One region of the Micromonospora sp. CA-111912 genome, then DNA from elsewhere that is predicted to be linked to it. Evidence: riboswitches for the same ligand, from Rfam matches in the RefSeq annotation. Region 1 holds a riboswitch; the other holds the start of a gene.
What was found. A riboswitch is a leader RNA that binds a small molecule or an ion and turns the genes downstream of it on or off. The one in region 1 is predicted to bind thiamine pyrophosphate.

Region 1 (7,098 bases):
CGCGCCGGCCAGACCCGCCAATACGCCTTCCGCCGCAGCTGATCCGCACACCTCCCGGCTAGAGCCTGGGTCGAGGTCGGTCTACCTCGGCTCGGCTCGGGTGAGAGTGGGGTGGGGCTGTCGGGGCCGGCCCGCTCCGGGCGTTTGGGCTTACTCCCTGCGGGGCCCTGGTCGGATCCTTGGCGTGGCCGGATCCGTACGAATGGACGCGATCGCAGCGCAAGCGATTGCGCTGGCTAAGTGAACAAGATCGTGCTCGATCACGGAAAGTGGGGCCTCCTACCCGTAACGAGGCCCCACTTTCCAAGTTCGAGCACGATCTTGCACGTCTGGCCGGTCGTCGGCGGTTCCCGGGAGGCCGCCCGGCCCCGGCACCGGAGCAGCTCAGTAAGCCGGTCGGCCGGTCAGCGGGGCGGTCAGCCGATCAGTGGGCGGAACGCGCCCAGCGCGACGCTGACCGCCAGCGCCGTTCCGGCCAGGGCCGCCGCCCCGGCGATCAGCAGGCCGTCGGCGGCCCGGAACCGCTGCCGCCGGGCGGCGGTGCGTGGGGTGCCCGCGTCGAAACCGCGGGCGTCCATCGCCACCGCGAGCCGGGTGCCGCGCCGGATCGCCCCCACCAGCAGCGCGAACGCGGTCGAGACGAACAGCCGCATCCGGGCCAGGGGATTACGCCCGGCGTCGACCCCGCGTGCCCGCCGGGCCATGCTGATCATCTGCCACTCCTGGCCGAGCAACGGCACCAGCCGGAACGCCGCCAGCGCACCGATCGCGAACCGGGCCGGTGCCTTCGCGTTCTGGATCAGCGCATCGGCCAGGTCGGTCGGGTCCGTGGTGGCGAAGACGATCACGCCGGGCAGCGCCACGGCCAGCATGCGCAGCGCCAGCCCGAGCGCGGTCAGCAGCACCCCGGTGGTGACCAGCACCGGCCCCGCGTCGACCAGCACCCGGCCGGAGCGATCGGCGGCGAAGAGGACCAGGGTGGCCACGATGCCGACCGCGCCGAGCAGCAGCGGAGCGGCCCGCCGGGCAAGCACCCGGTACCGGATGCCGAACAGCGGCAGCACGGCCAGCTCGATGACGAGGGCGATCGCCGGGGCGACCGGGTCCAGGGTGGCGAGCAGGGTGAACGAGAAGACCAACGCCGCCGCGACCTTCGCCACCGGGTTGCGTCGGGCCAGCGGCGCGCCTGGCGTCGCCACCGGTTCGATGCTGATCACGTGGCCTCCACCACCCCGCCGGACGCGCCGGTCACGCCGCCGCCCGTCACGCCGCCGTCCCTGTCGGTCACGTCGCCCGCCGGGTCGCCGTTCATGTCGGTCACGTCGCCGCCGTCGGCTCGCGGGTCACGGTGATCTGCCGGTCGGCCAGGGCCGCGACGAAGTCCGGGTCGTGGGTGACGGTGACCACGCCGTGCCCGGCGTCGCGCAGCTCGGCGAAGAGGTCGACCAGCTCCAGCCAGGTCCGTCGGTCCTGGCCGAAGGTGGGTTCGTCGCAGAGCAGCAGCCGGGGCGCGGTGGCCAGGGCGGTCGCCACGCTCAGCCGCCGTGCCTCCCCACCCGAGAGGGTGTACGGGTTCGCGCGGGCCAGCGACGCCAGGCGCAGCCGATCCAGCAGTCCGTCCACGGTGGCCCGGACGGCGGTCTCGGGCCGGCCGGTGCGGCGCGGCCCGAGGGCCAGCTCGTCGAAGACCGTTCCGGTGACGAACTGGTGCTCCGGGTCCTGGAAGACCGACCCGATCCGGCCCGCCAGGGCGGGGGCCCGCCAGCGGTACGGGGGAGTCCGTGCGTCCCTGCCGGCCAGCTCCCCGGTCGCCGCCACCCGGCCGGTCCCCGGCCGGAGCAGGCCGCCCAGCAGCAGTGCCAGGGTGGACTTGCCGGCGCCGTTGGGGCCGAGGACGGCCAGCGCCTCGCCGGCGCGTACCGCGAGGTCGATCGGGGCGAGGCGGGGCGGCACGGCGACCCGGTCGGCGGTGATCAGCAGGTCACCCGGAGCCGCGGCGGCGCGCCGGGGCGGCACGGTCCGGCCGGGCACCCAGACCCCCTCGGCGGCGAGGGCGTCGCCGTGGGCGGCGAAGACCGCCTCCGGCGGCCCGTCGGCGCGTACCCCGCCGCCGGGTTCCAGCACCACCACCCGGTCGACCAGTGGCAACGCCTCGGCGACCCGGTGCTCGACCAGGATCAGCGTGGTGTCGCCGTCCATCGCGTCGGCCACCGCGCGGCGGACCAGCGCCGCCCCGGCCGGGTCGAGGTTCGCGGTCGGCTCGTCGAGCAGCAGCAGACCCGGCCGCAGGGCGAGCGTCCCGGCCAGGGCGAGCCGCTGCTGCTCCCCGCCGGAGAGGGCGGCGGTCGGCCGGTCCCGGTGGTACGGGAAGCCGACCCGGCGCAGCGCCTCGTCCACCCGGGGCCAGATCTCGTCGGCCGGTGCGCCCCGGTTCTCCAGCCCGAAGGCCACGTCGTCGCCGCAGCGGGCCATGACGAGCTGGGTCTCCGGGTCCTGGAAGACGATGCCGACCCGTTCCCGGTTCGCGCGCGGGTCGACCCCGTCGACCTCGACGGTGCCCTCCTGCTCGCCCGAGTCCTCGGGCAGGAGCCCGGCCAGCGCGGCCAGCAGCGTGCTCTTGCCCGCCCCCGACGGCCCGAGCAGCAGCACCCGCTCGCCACGCTCGACGTGCAGGTCCACCCCACGCACCGCCCAGGCCCGCCGCCCGGCGTGCCGCCACCCGAACCCCCGCACCCCGACCCCACCCACACCAACCCCCTCAACCCCCACCCGAACAGCCTGGTTGATCAAGAGGTTTGCGTCCGGGAAACGGGTTCGGCCGACGCAAACCTCTTGATCAACACGGTCAGACGGGGGCGCGGTAGTCGCGGGCGGCGGGGAAGCGGTCCAGGACGCCCGTGCCGGCCAGGGCGCGGGTGAGGGCCCAGCCGCCGGCGCCGGAGACGACCGTGGCGCTGACGATGGTGAGCAGGGCGTACGGGAATCGGTAGCTGGCCAGGTCGTACTCGGCGTTCCAGACGAGGAAGTCGAACAGGGCGGCGCTGAGGCCGGTGAGCGCCCCGGCGAGCAGCGCGGTCGGCAGCCGGAACGAGCGGTACCGGAACGCGGCGAAGGCCAGTTCGGCGCCGATGCCCTGGACCATGCCCTGCGGGATCACCGTGCCGGCCCACTGGCTGCCCAGCAGGGCGGACAGGACGGCGGCGACGGTCTCGCAGTACAGGGCCGCGCCCGGCTTGCGAATCACCAGGCCGCCGACCACGGCCGGCATCAGCCAGACCCCGTAGAGCAGGGTCTGCGCGGGCGGGAAGAACGCGAACGCCCCCTCGGTGGCGCTCCAGACCAGGCCCCAGGCCCAGAAGATGACGCCGAAGGCGACCGCGATCACCGAGGCGACCACGATGTCGATCGTGCGCCAGCGGTTGCTGTCGATGTGGCTCATGTGATGGCTCCCAGTTCTGAGTGAACCAGGAGAAGACGCACGCCGCGCCCGGGCTACCGGACGGCGGCGCGGCTGGAGGTCGACCGAACTCCCTGCGCTGGCATTACCCAGATCAGGTTCGAGGGTCTGCGGGCGGTGCCCGCACTCTCAGCGCTGTGCGCTCCCCTGTCGGATATGAAGTTGTCTCGCCGACGCTAACACCTCGGAAGATCGCCGGGCAATGTGATCCGAACGCAGCTCACCCCCGATCCCGTCCCGCGAAACCAGTACGAGTGAGGCCGGGCCCCGCTGGGTAGGCTGCCGATCATGCAGGTGGAGGCGCGGGGGCTGACGTTCGAGACCCGCACCGGTGGGCCGGCCGACGGCGATCCGGTGTTGCTGCTGCACGGCTTCCCGCAGCACGGCGGCGAGTGGGACGAGGTGACGCCGGCGCTGCACGCCGCCGGGCTGCGCACGTACGCGCCGGACCAGCGGGGCTACTCGCCGCTCGCCCGGCCCGGGGCGGTCGAGGCGTACCGGCTGCCCGAGCTGGTCGCCGACGCGGTGGCCCTGCTCGACGCGCTGGGCGTCGACGCGGCGCACGTGGTGGGGCACGACTGGGGCGCGATCGTGGCCTGGGGGCTGGCCGCGAGCCACCCCGACCGGGTACGCACCCTCACCGCCGTGTCCGTCCCGCACCCCGCCGCGATGGCGCACGCGCTGGCCACGGACACCGAGCAGAAGGCCCGCTCGTCGTACATCGCCCTGTTCCGCAAGCCGGGCAAGGCGGAGAAGGTGCTGCTGACGTTCCGGGCCGCCGCCCTGCGCAAGCTGCTCGGCGGGGTCGGCGACGCCGCCCGGGTGGCCCGGTACGCCGAGCCGATGCGCGAGCCGGGCGCGCTGACCGCCGCGTTGAACTGGTACCGGGCGATGTCGCGGGCCGACCTCGCGGCGGTCGGGCCGGTGCCGGTGCCGACCGCGTTCGTGTGGAGCAGCAGGGACATCGCGATCGGCCGCACCGCCGCCGAGGCGTGCGCCGCCCACGTCACCGGGGACTACCGCCTCGTCGAGCTGCCCGGCGTCTCGCACTGGATTCCCGACGAGGCGCCCGGTCCGCTCGCCGAGGCGATCCTGGCCCGCACGGGCGCCGCGCGGTGACCCCCGCCCCGGGTCCGTCGGGCGCGGCGGGCGGCGGCGTCGCGGCGGCCCGGCCGCACACCCGCGCGTCGCTCGCCGCGCAGCTCCACGACCTGGGGGTACGCCCCGGCGGCATCGTGCTCGTGCACGCCGGACTGCGGGCCCTCGGGTTCGTCTGCGGCGGCCCGCAGGCGGTGGCCCTCGCCCTGCTCGACGTGCTCGGCCCCGAGGGCACGCTGGTGGTGCCGACCCACACGCCGGAGAACAGCGACCCGGCCGGGTGGAGCAACCCGCCGGTGCCCGCGGACTGGTGGCCGGTGATCCGCGCGGAGACTCCCGGCTTCGACCCGGCGGTCACCCCGAGCCGGTTCATGGGGGCGCTGGCCGAGACCGTCCGGGGCTGGCCGAGGGCCCGGCGCAGCGACCACCCGCACGTCTCGTTCGCCGCGCTCGGGCCCGCCGCCGAGGAGATCGTGGCCGGGCATCCGCTGACCGACATGCTCGGCTCCGGTTCGCCGCTGGGCCGGCTGTACGACCTGGACGCCGACGTGCTGCTGCTCGGCGTCGACCACGGCTGCAACACGTCGCTGCACCTGGCGGAGTACCGGCAGGCCGCCCCGCCGAGGGAACGGGTGGGCGCGGCGGTGCGCACCCGTGACGGCGGCCAGCACTGGGCATGGTGGGAGGACGTGGCGGTCGACTCGGCCGACTTCCCCCGGCTCGGGGCGGACCTGGAGTCGACCGGCGCGGTCCGGATCGGCCCGGTCGGCGACGGGACGGGCAGGTCGATGCGCCAGCGGGCGGCGGTCGACTTCGCGGTGGACTGGCTGGCCCGCAACCGACGGACGGAGGAGAAAGCATGACGGTGAGCGCCGAGGACTACCTCGCGGTGGTGACGGAGACGATCGGCCGGGTGTCGGGCAGCCAACGGGAGGCGGTGGGCCGGGCGGCCGACCTGGTCGCCGACGCGCTGCGCGCCGACGGGGTGGTCCACGCGTTCGGCACCGGCCACTCCGAGGCCCTCGCCATGGAGATCGCCGGCCGGGCCGGCGGCCTGGTGCCGACCAACCGGATCGCGCTGCGCGATCTCGTACTGCACGGCGGGGCACCGGCCGACGTCCTGGGCCCGCTGCTGGAGCGCGACCCGGCGGTGGCCCACCGCCTCTACGAGCTGGCCCCGGTCCGCCCGTCGGACGTCTTCGTGGTCGCCTCCAACTCCGGCGTCAACGGGGCCATCGTGGAGTTCGCCGCTCTGGTGAAGGAGCGCGGCCACGGCCTCGTCGCGATCACCTCGGCGCAGCACTCGGCACGGATGACGTCCCGCCACCCGTCCGGCCGGAAGCTGGCCGAGTTCGCCGACGTGGTGCTGGACAACGGCGCCCCGTACGGCGACGCGACCCTGCCGCTGCCTGGCGGTGGCGCGGTCGGCGCGGTCTCCTCCATCACCGCCGCCCTGCTGGCGCAGCAGCTCACGGTCGAGGTGGTGTCCCGGCTGCTCGCGGCGGGGGAACGGCCCCCGGTCTACCTGTCGGCGAACATCGCCGGCGGCGACGAGCACAACAACGAGCTGGAGGCCCGGTACGCCGGCCGTATCCGCCGGGGGTCCTGACCGCGCCGGGCGGGGTGTGGTCGTGAGTCGGTTTCGCCATCCGCCCGACGGGGCAAAGCCGTTGCTGCCGGCGGGGTGGATCCCGCCGGCAGTACCGTCACCCCGGAGGTAGCGCGTGTCGAAGGAAACTGAGAAGCAGCGCTGGCAGCGCAACTTCGCCGACCTGCTCCAGGAGTTGCGGGTCGCCCAGACCGGCGTGCAGATCCTGTTCGCGTTCCTGCTGACCCTGCCGTTCAGCAACGGCTTCACGCACACCAGCGAGTTCCAGAGAGACGTCTACATCGTCGCGTTGCTGTCGGCGGCCGGTGCCACCGCCATGATCATCTCCCCGGTCGCCTTCCACCGGGCGCTGTTCCGGCAGGGGCGCAAGCCGGAGCTGGTCCGGTTCGCCCACCGGATGGCCAGCGGCGGGCTCGCCTTCATGCTCGTCGCGATGGTCAGCGCGGTCCTGCTGATCACCGACTTCGTGCTGGACCGGGGCATCGCCTTCGTGCTCACCGGGATCACGGCGGTCTGGTTCCTGGCCTTCTGGGTGGTCCTGCCGTTCGCCCGCCGCAACTGGGGCGACGACGACATCGACGACGACGATGACGATCCGCAGGTGCTGCCCGGCAGCTGATCCCGCCGACCAGCGCGGACGCTGGGGAAAATCCGAGGTGCACGCAACGCTACCCCTGGGTAACAGCCGGGGGTAGCGTTGCTTTGTCGAGCACGTTGACGCATCCGGACCGAGGTTCGAGGGGGCCGCCGTGACCACGACGCAGAACAGCCGACCCGCGCCCGACCCGGCGGGGGGAGCCCCGGCGGGCGGCCCCACCGGCCGGGTCGCGCCGATCGACGATCCGGCCCCGGCCGTCCCGGGCCCCGCCGCCGACGTCAGCGAGGCCACCACCGACGCCAACGCCAACGACGCCGCACCCACCGCCGAGGCCAC
Region 2 (7,098 bases), 680 kb from region 1:
CGGGGCTGAGCCGGATCAGCCCGCCGAGCCGGGCGGGGCGCAGCGGTGGGCCGTACCCCGGCTTCGACCTGCTCGGATACACGGGCGAGACGGTGGCGTAGTCCTCGGTGGTCAGTCTCGCCAGCTCGGCCGCGTCGTGGCAGGAGCGGCCGACGAGGCCGAGGCGCGGCGGCGGGTACGGGCCGGCGGCCGGCAGGTGGGCGGCGTCCCCACCGAGGGGGTCGGGGCCGGCGACGACCAGGGTGCCGCCCGCACCGGCGAGGATCGGGCGCAGGTCGGCGGCGAGGGCGGCCCGCTCGGCGCGGGGCAGGTCCTTCTCCCGCAGCACCACCCACCGCACTCCCCCGGCCACGGCAGCGCCCACGACGTCGACCAGCCCCCGCCGCGCCTGCCACCGATCGGTGAGCACGACAACGCCCGCCGGGACCCGGGCGGTTCTGGTGGAAGGTGGACCCGCCGTTGGCCGCCTGCGACCAGGATCGGCGGTACCGGTGCGGGTCACAGGTCCGGCCTTCCCTCGTCGGGGGTGGAGGCCAGGGCGTGGAAGCGGCGGGGGATGCGGCCCGCACCGGCGGCGAGGCGGCCGGCGCGGACCGCGTACCGCATGGCGGTGGCCATCGCCACCGGGTCGGCGGCCCGGGTGACGGCGCTGGCCAGCAGCACCGCGTCGCAGCCCAACTCCATGGCCAGCGCCGCGTCGGAGGCGGTGCCGATCCCGGCGTCGAGGATCACCGGCACGTCGACGCCCTGCCGGATCAGCCGGATGTGGTGCGGGTTGTTGATGCCCAGGCCGGAGCCGATCGGTGCGCCGGCCGGCATCACCGCGGCGCAGCCGACGTCGGCCAGCCGCCGGGCCAGGATCGGGTCGTCCGACGTGTACGGCAGCACGGTGAACCCGTCGGACACCAACTCCTCGGCGGCGCGCAGCAGTTCCACCCCGTCGGGCAGCAGGGTGCGCTCGTCGCCGATCACCTCCAGCTTCACCCAGTCGGTGCCGAACGCCTCGCGGGCCAGGTGGGCGACCTTGACCGCCTCGCCGGCCGTGTGGCAGCCGGCCGTGTTCGGCAGCAGCTTCACCCCGCACCGCTCCAGCAGGTCGAGCAGCCCGCCGGCGGTGCCGGGGGCGGTGTCGACGCGGCGCAGGGCGAGGGTGACCAGCTCGGTGCCGGAGGCCCGGATCGCCTGCTCCAACGCGTGCAGGCTGGCTGCGCCGCCGGTGCCGAGGATCAGCCGCGACCCGAACGTCTCGCCGCCCAGGGCGAGGGGCGCCGGCTCGGGGGCGGCCCGGTCGGGGTACGCCGGTGCGACGGGCATCCCGCTCACCCGCCCTGGGCGGCGCTGAGCACCTCGACCCGGTCGCCGTCGCGCAGCGCGGTCGCCGGCCAGCCGGCGCGCGGCACCACCTCGCCGTTGACGGCGACGGCGAGGCCGCCGCGCTGCTCGGTGACCAGCCCGATCAGGTCCGCCACGGTCGCACCGGGGGGCAGCGTCCGCCCGGTGCCGTTCACCGTCAGTTCCATGTGCGTGCTCCTCCTCGAAGACCCGGCAGCGGATCGGTCGTGCCGGACGTGGTCAGTGGCGTCGGACGCGTCGGGACGCGGTTAGTCACGTCGGGACGTGATCGGTCGTGCCGGACGTGGTCAGTCGCGTCGGGACGTGGTCAGCCGTGCCGGCGGTGGCCGGCGAACCGCTCGGGGGTGAAGGGGGCGAGCAGCGGGTCCGCCTCCCCGGTGACGACCAGCTCGGCGACGAGGTCGGCGGTGACCGGGGTGAGCACGATGCCGTGCCGGTGGTGCCCGGTGGCGGCGAGCACCCCGGGCCGGTCGGGCAGCGGCCCGATGATCGGCGCGTTGTCCGGGGTGCCGGGGCGCAGCCCGGCGCACGCCTCCGCCAGGTCGTACTCGGCCAGTTCGGGAACCAGGTCGACGGCGGCGCGCAGCAGCCGCAGCGCCGCCCCGGCGGTGACCCGGGTGTCGGCGCGCTCCTCGACGGTCGCGCCGACCACCACCTCGCCGCCGTCCCGGGGCACCAGGTAGACGGACTCGCCGTCGGCGTACCCCCGGATCACGTGCCGGAAGCCCGGCGGGCCGCCGCCGGGCGCGCGGAGCCGCAGGATCTGCCCCTTCACCGGCCGGACCGGCAGCCCGGTGAGGGCGGCGGCGCCGCAGCCGGCGGCGACGACGGTCACCCGGGCGTCCAGCTCGGACAGCTCCCGCACCGGGCCGGCCACCAGGGTCGCGCCGGCCCGCTCGGCCGCGACCCGCAACGCGACGACCAGCCGCCGGGGGTCGACCTGGTGATCGCCGGGGGCGACCGCGCCGCCTCGCACCCGCGGGGCGAGCGCCGGCTCGCGGTCGCGCAGCTCCGAGGGCCGCAGTGGGGTGATCGGCAACCCCAGCCCCCGCTGGTACGACCACAACCGCCGCGCCTCGGCCAGGTCGTCGCTGGTCAACCCGACGACGAGGGTGCCCTCGGTGCGGTACCCGAACCCGGTCCCGGCGGCCTCGGCCAGCTCGGCGGCGAACCCGGGCCAGCGGGCGGCGGAGGCGGCGAGCAGCCCGGTCAGCTCGTGCTCGCCGAAGTACGCCTCGGCGACCGGCGACAGCATCCCGGCCGCGACGTACGACGCGCCCGACCCGGGGGCCGGGTCGTGCACCACGACCCGCAGCCCGCGCGCCGCGCACCGCCAGGCGACCGCCAGCCCGACCGGCCCGGCACCCACCACCGCCACGTCGACGGGCCCCTGCCTGGTGGCCGTCAGCACGTCAGCGCCCCGAGCAGCTCGGCGGTGGCCCGGCCCGGGTCGGCGGCGGCGGAGAGCGCCCCGACCACCGCCACCCCGTACGCCCCGGCGGCGCGCAACGCCGGGACCGTCGCGGCGGTCACCCCGCCGATGGCGATCACCGGCACGGCCACGGCGGCGGCGACCGCACGCACCCCGGCGGGGCCGATCGGGTCCGGCAGGCCGGTCTTGGTGTCGGTGGCGTGGCACGGGCCGACGCCCAGGTAGCTGGCCCCGGCGGCCACCGCGTCGGCGGCGGCGCCCGGGGACCGGGCGGTCGCGCCGAGCGTCGCGGCCGGGCCGAGGACCCGGCGGGCCGCCGCCACGGGCAGATCGTCCGCGCCGACGTGCCCACCGGCCGCGCCGACCGCGAGCGCCACGTGCAGCCGGTCGTTGACCAGGCACGTCGCCCCGTACGGCACGCACGCCGCGACCACCCGCCGGGCCAGGTCGTACGCCACGCGGTCGGTGGCGTCGTCGGTGACACGGACCTGGACGACCAGCTCGGCGCGGGCCACCGCGAGGGCGGCGTGCAGCACGGCGAGCGGGTCCCGGCCCGGCCGGGTGTCGGTGATCAGATGCAGTCGCCCGAGGGACGGCACGGCAATTCTCCTCCCTGCGCCGGCATTACCCGGATCAGGTTCGACGGTCGGGGGCTCTGAGCCCCCCTCTCAGCCCGGTACACCGGGCTCCCGTGGGTTATTGCGTGTCACCGTACGACGGATGGGCTGCTCCGCCAAGGGGGTGGGCCAGTGGGCTGGACCACGGCCGCCCGGCTCAGAGGATGGCGTCGAGCGCGTCGAGGTCTGCGTCGGTGGGCTGCCAGACGCCGGCCTCCGCGTTGGCCCGCACCTGCTCGGGCGTGGTGGCGCCGGCGATCACCGAGGTCACCGCCGGCCGGGCGGCCAGCCCGCCGATGGCCACCTGGAGCAGGGACAGCCCCCGCTCGGCGGCGTACGCCTCCAGCGCCTCGATGACGTCCCACCGCGCGCCGGCCAGGCGCTCGGCGTACCGGCCGCCCCCGGAGAGCCGGCTGCCGGCGGGTGCCGCCTCGCCGCGCTTGTACTTGCCGGTGAGCAGCCCGTTGGCCAGCGGGAAGAACGGCAGCATGCCCAGGCCGAACCGCTCGCAGGCTCCGATGACCTCAGCTTCGACGCCCCGCTCCAGCAGCGAGTAGTGGTTCTGCGCGCTGATGAACCGGGCCCGTCCGCTGGAGGAGGCGACCCAGTCGGCGTCGGCGATCTGCCAGCCGGCGAAGTTGGAGTTGCCGAGGTAGCGCACCTTGCCGGCTCGGACCAGGTCGTCCAGGGCGGCGAGGGTCTCGTCGATCGGGGTGCCCGGGTCCGGCTCGTGCATCTGGTACAGGTCGATATGGTCGGTGTCGAGCCGGCGCAGCGACGCCTCCACCGCCCGGGCGATGTACCGCCGGGCGCCCCGGGCGCCGTGGTCCGGGCCGTTGCGCCCCTGCATGTCCATGCCGAACTTGGTGGCCACCACCACGTCGTCCCGGCGGCCCTTGAGCACTTGGCCGAGCAGCTCCTCGGAGCCGCCCGGCTCATCGCCGTAGATGTCGGCGGTGTCGAAGAGGTTGATGCCGGCGTCGAGGGCGGCATCGACCACCGCCCGGGTGCCGTCGAGGTCGAGCTTACGGCCGAAGTTGTTGCAGCCGACGCCGACCACGGACACCACGAGCCCGGAGTCGCCCAGCCGTCGATAGGTCATCTCAGTCACGAGATCCACCCTATGCCTGCCCCGACGCGGTCACCGGACGGACGCCGGTCGACCAGCTCGTCGCCGATCACCCGACGTCCCAGACCGGCTCCGACGTCTGTACCACCTCGCCGTCGCTACGGAACAGCACGAACCTGTCGAAGGACCGGGTGAACCACCGGTCGTGGGTCACCGCGACCACCGTCCCGGCGAACGCGGTCAGGCCCGCCTCCAGCGCCTCCGCGCTGGCCAGGTCCAGGTTGTCGGTGGGCTCGTCGAGCAGCAGCAGCGTCGCCCCGGACAGTTCCAGCAGCAGCACCAGGAAGCGGGCCTGCTGGCCGCCGGAGAGGGTGCCGAACCGTTGGTCGCCCTGCCCGGCCAGCTCGTACCGGCTCAGCGCCGCCATCGCCGCGTGCCGGTCCATCCCGGCCCGGTGCTCGTCGCCGCGCCAGAGGATGTCGACGAGCGGGCGGTCCACCAGCTCGGGACGGTCGTGGGTCTGCGAGAAGTGGCCGGGGCGGACCCGGGCGCCGAGCCGGACCGTCCCGTCGTGCGCCACCGGGGCGAGCGCGGCGGCCCCGTCGACCGGCCCGTTGGCCGGCTCCGGGTCGGTGCCGCCCCGCGCCAGCAGCCGCAGGAAGTGCGACTTGCCGGTGCCGTTCGCGCCGAGGACCGCGACCCGGTCGCCGTACCAGATCTCCAGGTCGAAGGGGTAGGTCAGGCCGTCCAGCTCAAGCTGCTCGGCGACCACCGCGCGCTTGCCGGTCCGCCCGCCGGTCAGCTTCATCCGGATGTCCTGGTCCTTCGGGGGCACGGGCGGCGGCCCGGCCTCCTCGAACTTGCGCAGCCGGGTCTGCGCGGCCTGGTACCGCGAGGCCAGCCCGTCGTTGTACGCCGCCTTCTGCTTGTACATCAGCATCAGCTCGCGCAGCTTCTGGTGCTCCTCGTCCCAGCGGCGGCGCAGCTCGTCGAGGCGGGCGTGGCGGGCCACCCTGGCCTCGTGCCAGCTCGCGAAGCCGCCCGGGTGCACCCAGGCGCTGCCGCCCTCCACGGCGACCACCCGGTCGGCGGTGCGGGCCAGCAACTCCCGGTCGTGCGAGACGTAGAGCACCGACTTCGACGACTCACGGAGCCGGTCCTCCAGCCACCGCTTGCCGGGCACGTCGAGGAAGTTGTCGGGCTCGTCGAGCAGCAGCACCTCGTCGGGGCCGCGCAGCAGCAGTTCGAGGGCGAAGCGTTTCTGCTGGCCGCCGGAGAGGGTCCGCACCGGACGGTCCCGGGCGGTGTCCCAGGGCAGGTCGAGCACGATGATGGCGACGGTGTCGAACAGCACCTCGGCGTCGTACCCGCCGGTCTCGCCCCAGGCGGCGAGCGCGTCCGCGTACGCGAGCTGGACCCTGCCCGCGGCGGTGCTGAACTTGCCGCGGGCCTCGGCCGCCCGCATGGCCGCCTCGGTCTCGGCGAGCCGGCGGCCGGCGTCGCGCAGCCCCGGCGGGGCGAGCGACAGAGCCAGGTCGGCGAGGGTGGAGTCGTCGCCGATCATGCCGATGAACTGGCGCATCACGCCGAGGCCCCCGGAGCGGGAGACAGCACCGGACCGCACCGGCAGGTCGCCGGCGACCATCCGCAGCAACGTCGTCTTGCCGGCCCCGTTCGGCCCGACGAGGGCGACCTTGGCCCCCTCACCGACCCGGAACGACACGTCGGTGAAGAGTTCCCGGCCGTCGGGCAGGATGTGCCCGACCATCGCCACGTCCACATATCCCACGTCGGCATCCTGCCCGAGCGGGTGGGCCGGGCGACACTCGATTACCGGGTGACCCGCAGCACCCGGAAGCCCTTCTGGCTGGCGTGCCGCCCCACCTGCCAGCCCTGGTCGACCAGCCAGCGGTGCAAGGAGTCGCCGCCGAGGTGACGGGCGACCACCAGCCAGGCCACGCCGTCCGGGGCGAGCCGGGGCAGCCAGCGCAGCAGCAGCTCGTGCAGACCCTCCTTGCCGATCCGGATGGGCGGGTTGGACCAGATCTGGGCGAAGGCCAACTCGGTCGGCACGTCGTCCGGGGCGACGACCCGGACCCGGTCCGCGGCGCCGACCCGCTCGGCGTTGGCGGTGGTGAGCGCCCGGGCCCGTTCGTTGACGTCGACCGCCCAGACGGTGGCCGCCGGAGCGCTGTCGGCCAGCACGCAGGTGATCGGGCCGAAGCCGCAGCCGAGGTCGAGCAGCGGGCCGGCGACGGCAGGCGACGGCAGGTCCGCCTTGCGGAGCAGCACCGCCGTGCCCGGGTCGAGGCGGGCGGCGGAGAAGACCCCACCGGCCGACGTCAGGGTGTATTCGCGCCCGACGGCGGTGAACTCGACCTCCCGGGGACGGGCGTCGGTTCCGGGTTCAGCGCTGAAGTAGTGGTCGCCGGTCACGTGCGGCATTCTCGCACCGCCGGGTGGACCGCCGGTGGCGCGGTGGGCGGTGGCGACGACCCGGCATCGCGATATCCCGTTATTACCACCTAAAGGGACAATAAGCCCTACTCTGGGCGGCATGGTGTACCGGTACGAATCCGATGAGGACGCATTCGAGGGACGCCCTCGGCCCGGCTCGGAACTGTCGA

Region 2: linked by a shared signal. The riboswitch ahead of ACQPZO_RS26945 (thiamine phosphate synthase) and the one ahead of ACQPZO_RS23760 (ECF transporter S component) in region 1 are both predicted to bind thiamine pyrophosphate.

What each region holds. Positions count from the first base shown of each region.
Region 1 covers NZ_CP192007.1:5,711,645-5,718,742, reverse strand. The annotation lists gene ACQPZO_RS23770 (energy-coupling factor transporter transmembrane component T family protein) at 417-1,217, opposite strand; gene ACQPZO_RS23765 (ABC transporter ATP-binding protein) at 1,318-2,748, opposite strand; gene ACQPZO_RS23760 (ECF transporter S component) at 2,846-3,439, opposite strand; TPP riboswitch at 3,511-3,616, opposite strand; gene ACQPZO_RS23755 (alpha/beta fold hydrolase) at 3,746-4,576, shown strand; gene ACQPZO_RS23750 (aminoglycoside N(3)-acetyltransferase) at 4,573-5,418, shown strand; gene ACQPZO_RS23745 (sugar isomerase domain-containing protein) at 5,415-6,164, shown strand; gene ACQPZO_RS23740 (DUF6328 family protein) at 6,280-6,783, shown strand; gene ACQPZO_RS23735 (acyl-CoA dehydrogenase family protein) at 6,914-7,098, shown strand, end outside.
Region 2 covers NZ_CP192007.1:6,391,573-6,398,670, forward strand. The annotation lists gene ACQPZO_RS26925 (thiamine phosphate synthase) at 1-409, opposite strand, end outside; gene ACQPZO_RS26930 (thiazole synthase) at 499-1,314, opposite strand; gene thiS (sulfur carrier protein ThiS) at 1,320-1,520, opposite strand; gene thiO (glycine oxidase ThiO) at 1,661-2,764, opposite strand; gene ACQPZO_RS26945 (thiamine phosphate synthase) at 2,758-3,384, opposite strand; TPP riboswitch at 3,379-3,488, opposite strand; gene ACQPZO_RS26950 (aldo/keto reductase) at 3,560-4,522, opposite strand; gene ACQPZO_RS26955 (ABC-F family ATP-binding cassette domain-containing protein) at 4,581-6,260, opposite strand; gene ACQPZO_RS26960 (class I SAM-dependent methyltransferase) at 6,302-6,907, opposite strand; gene ACQPZO_RS26965 (hypothetical protein) at 7,029-7,098, shown strand, end outside.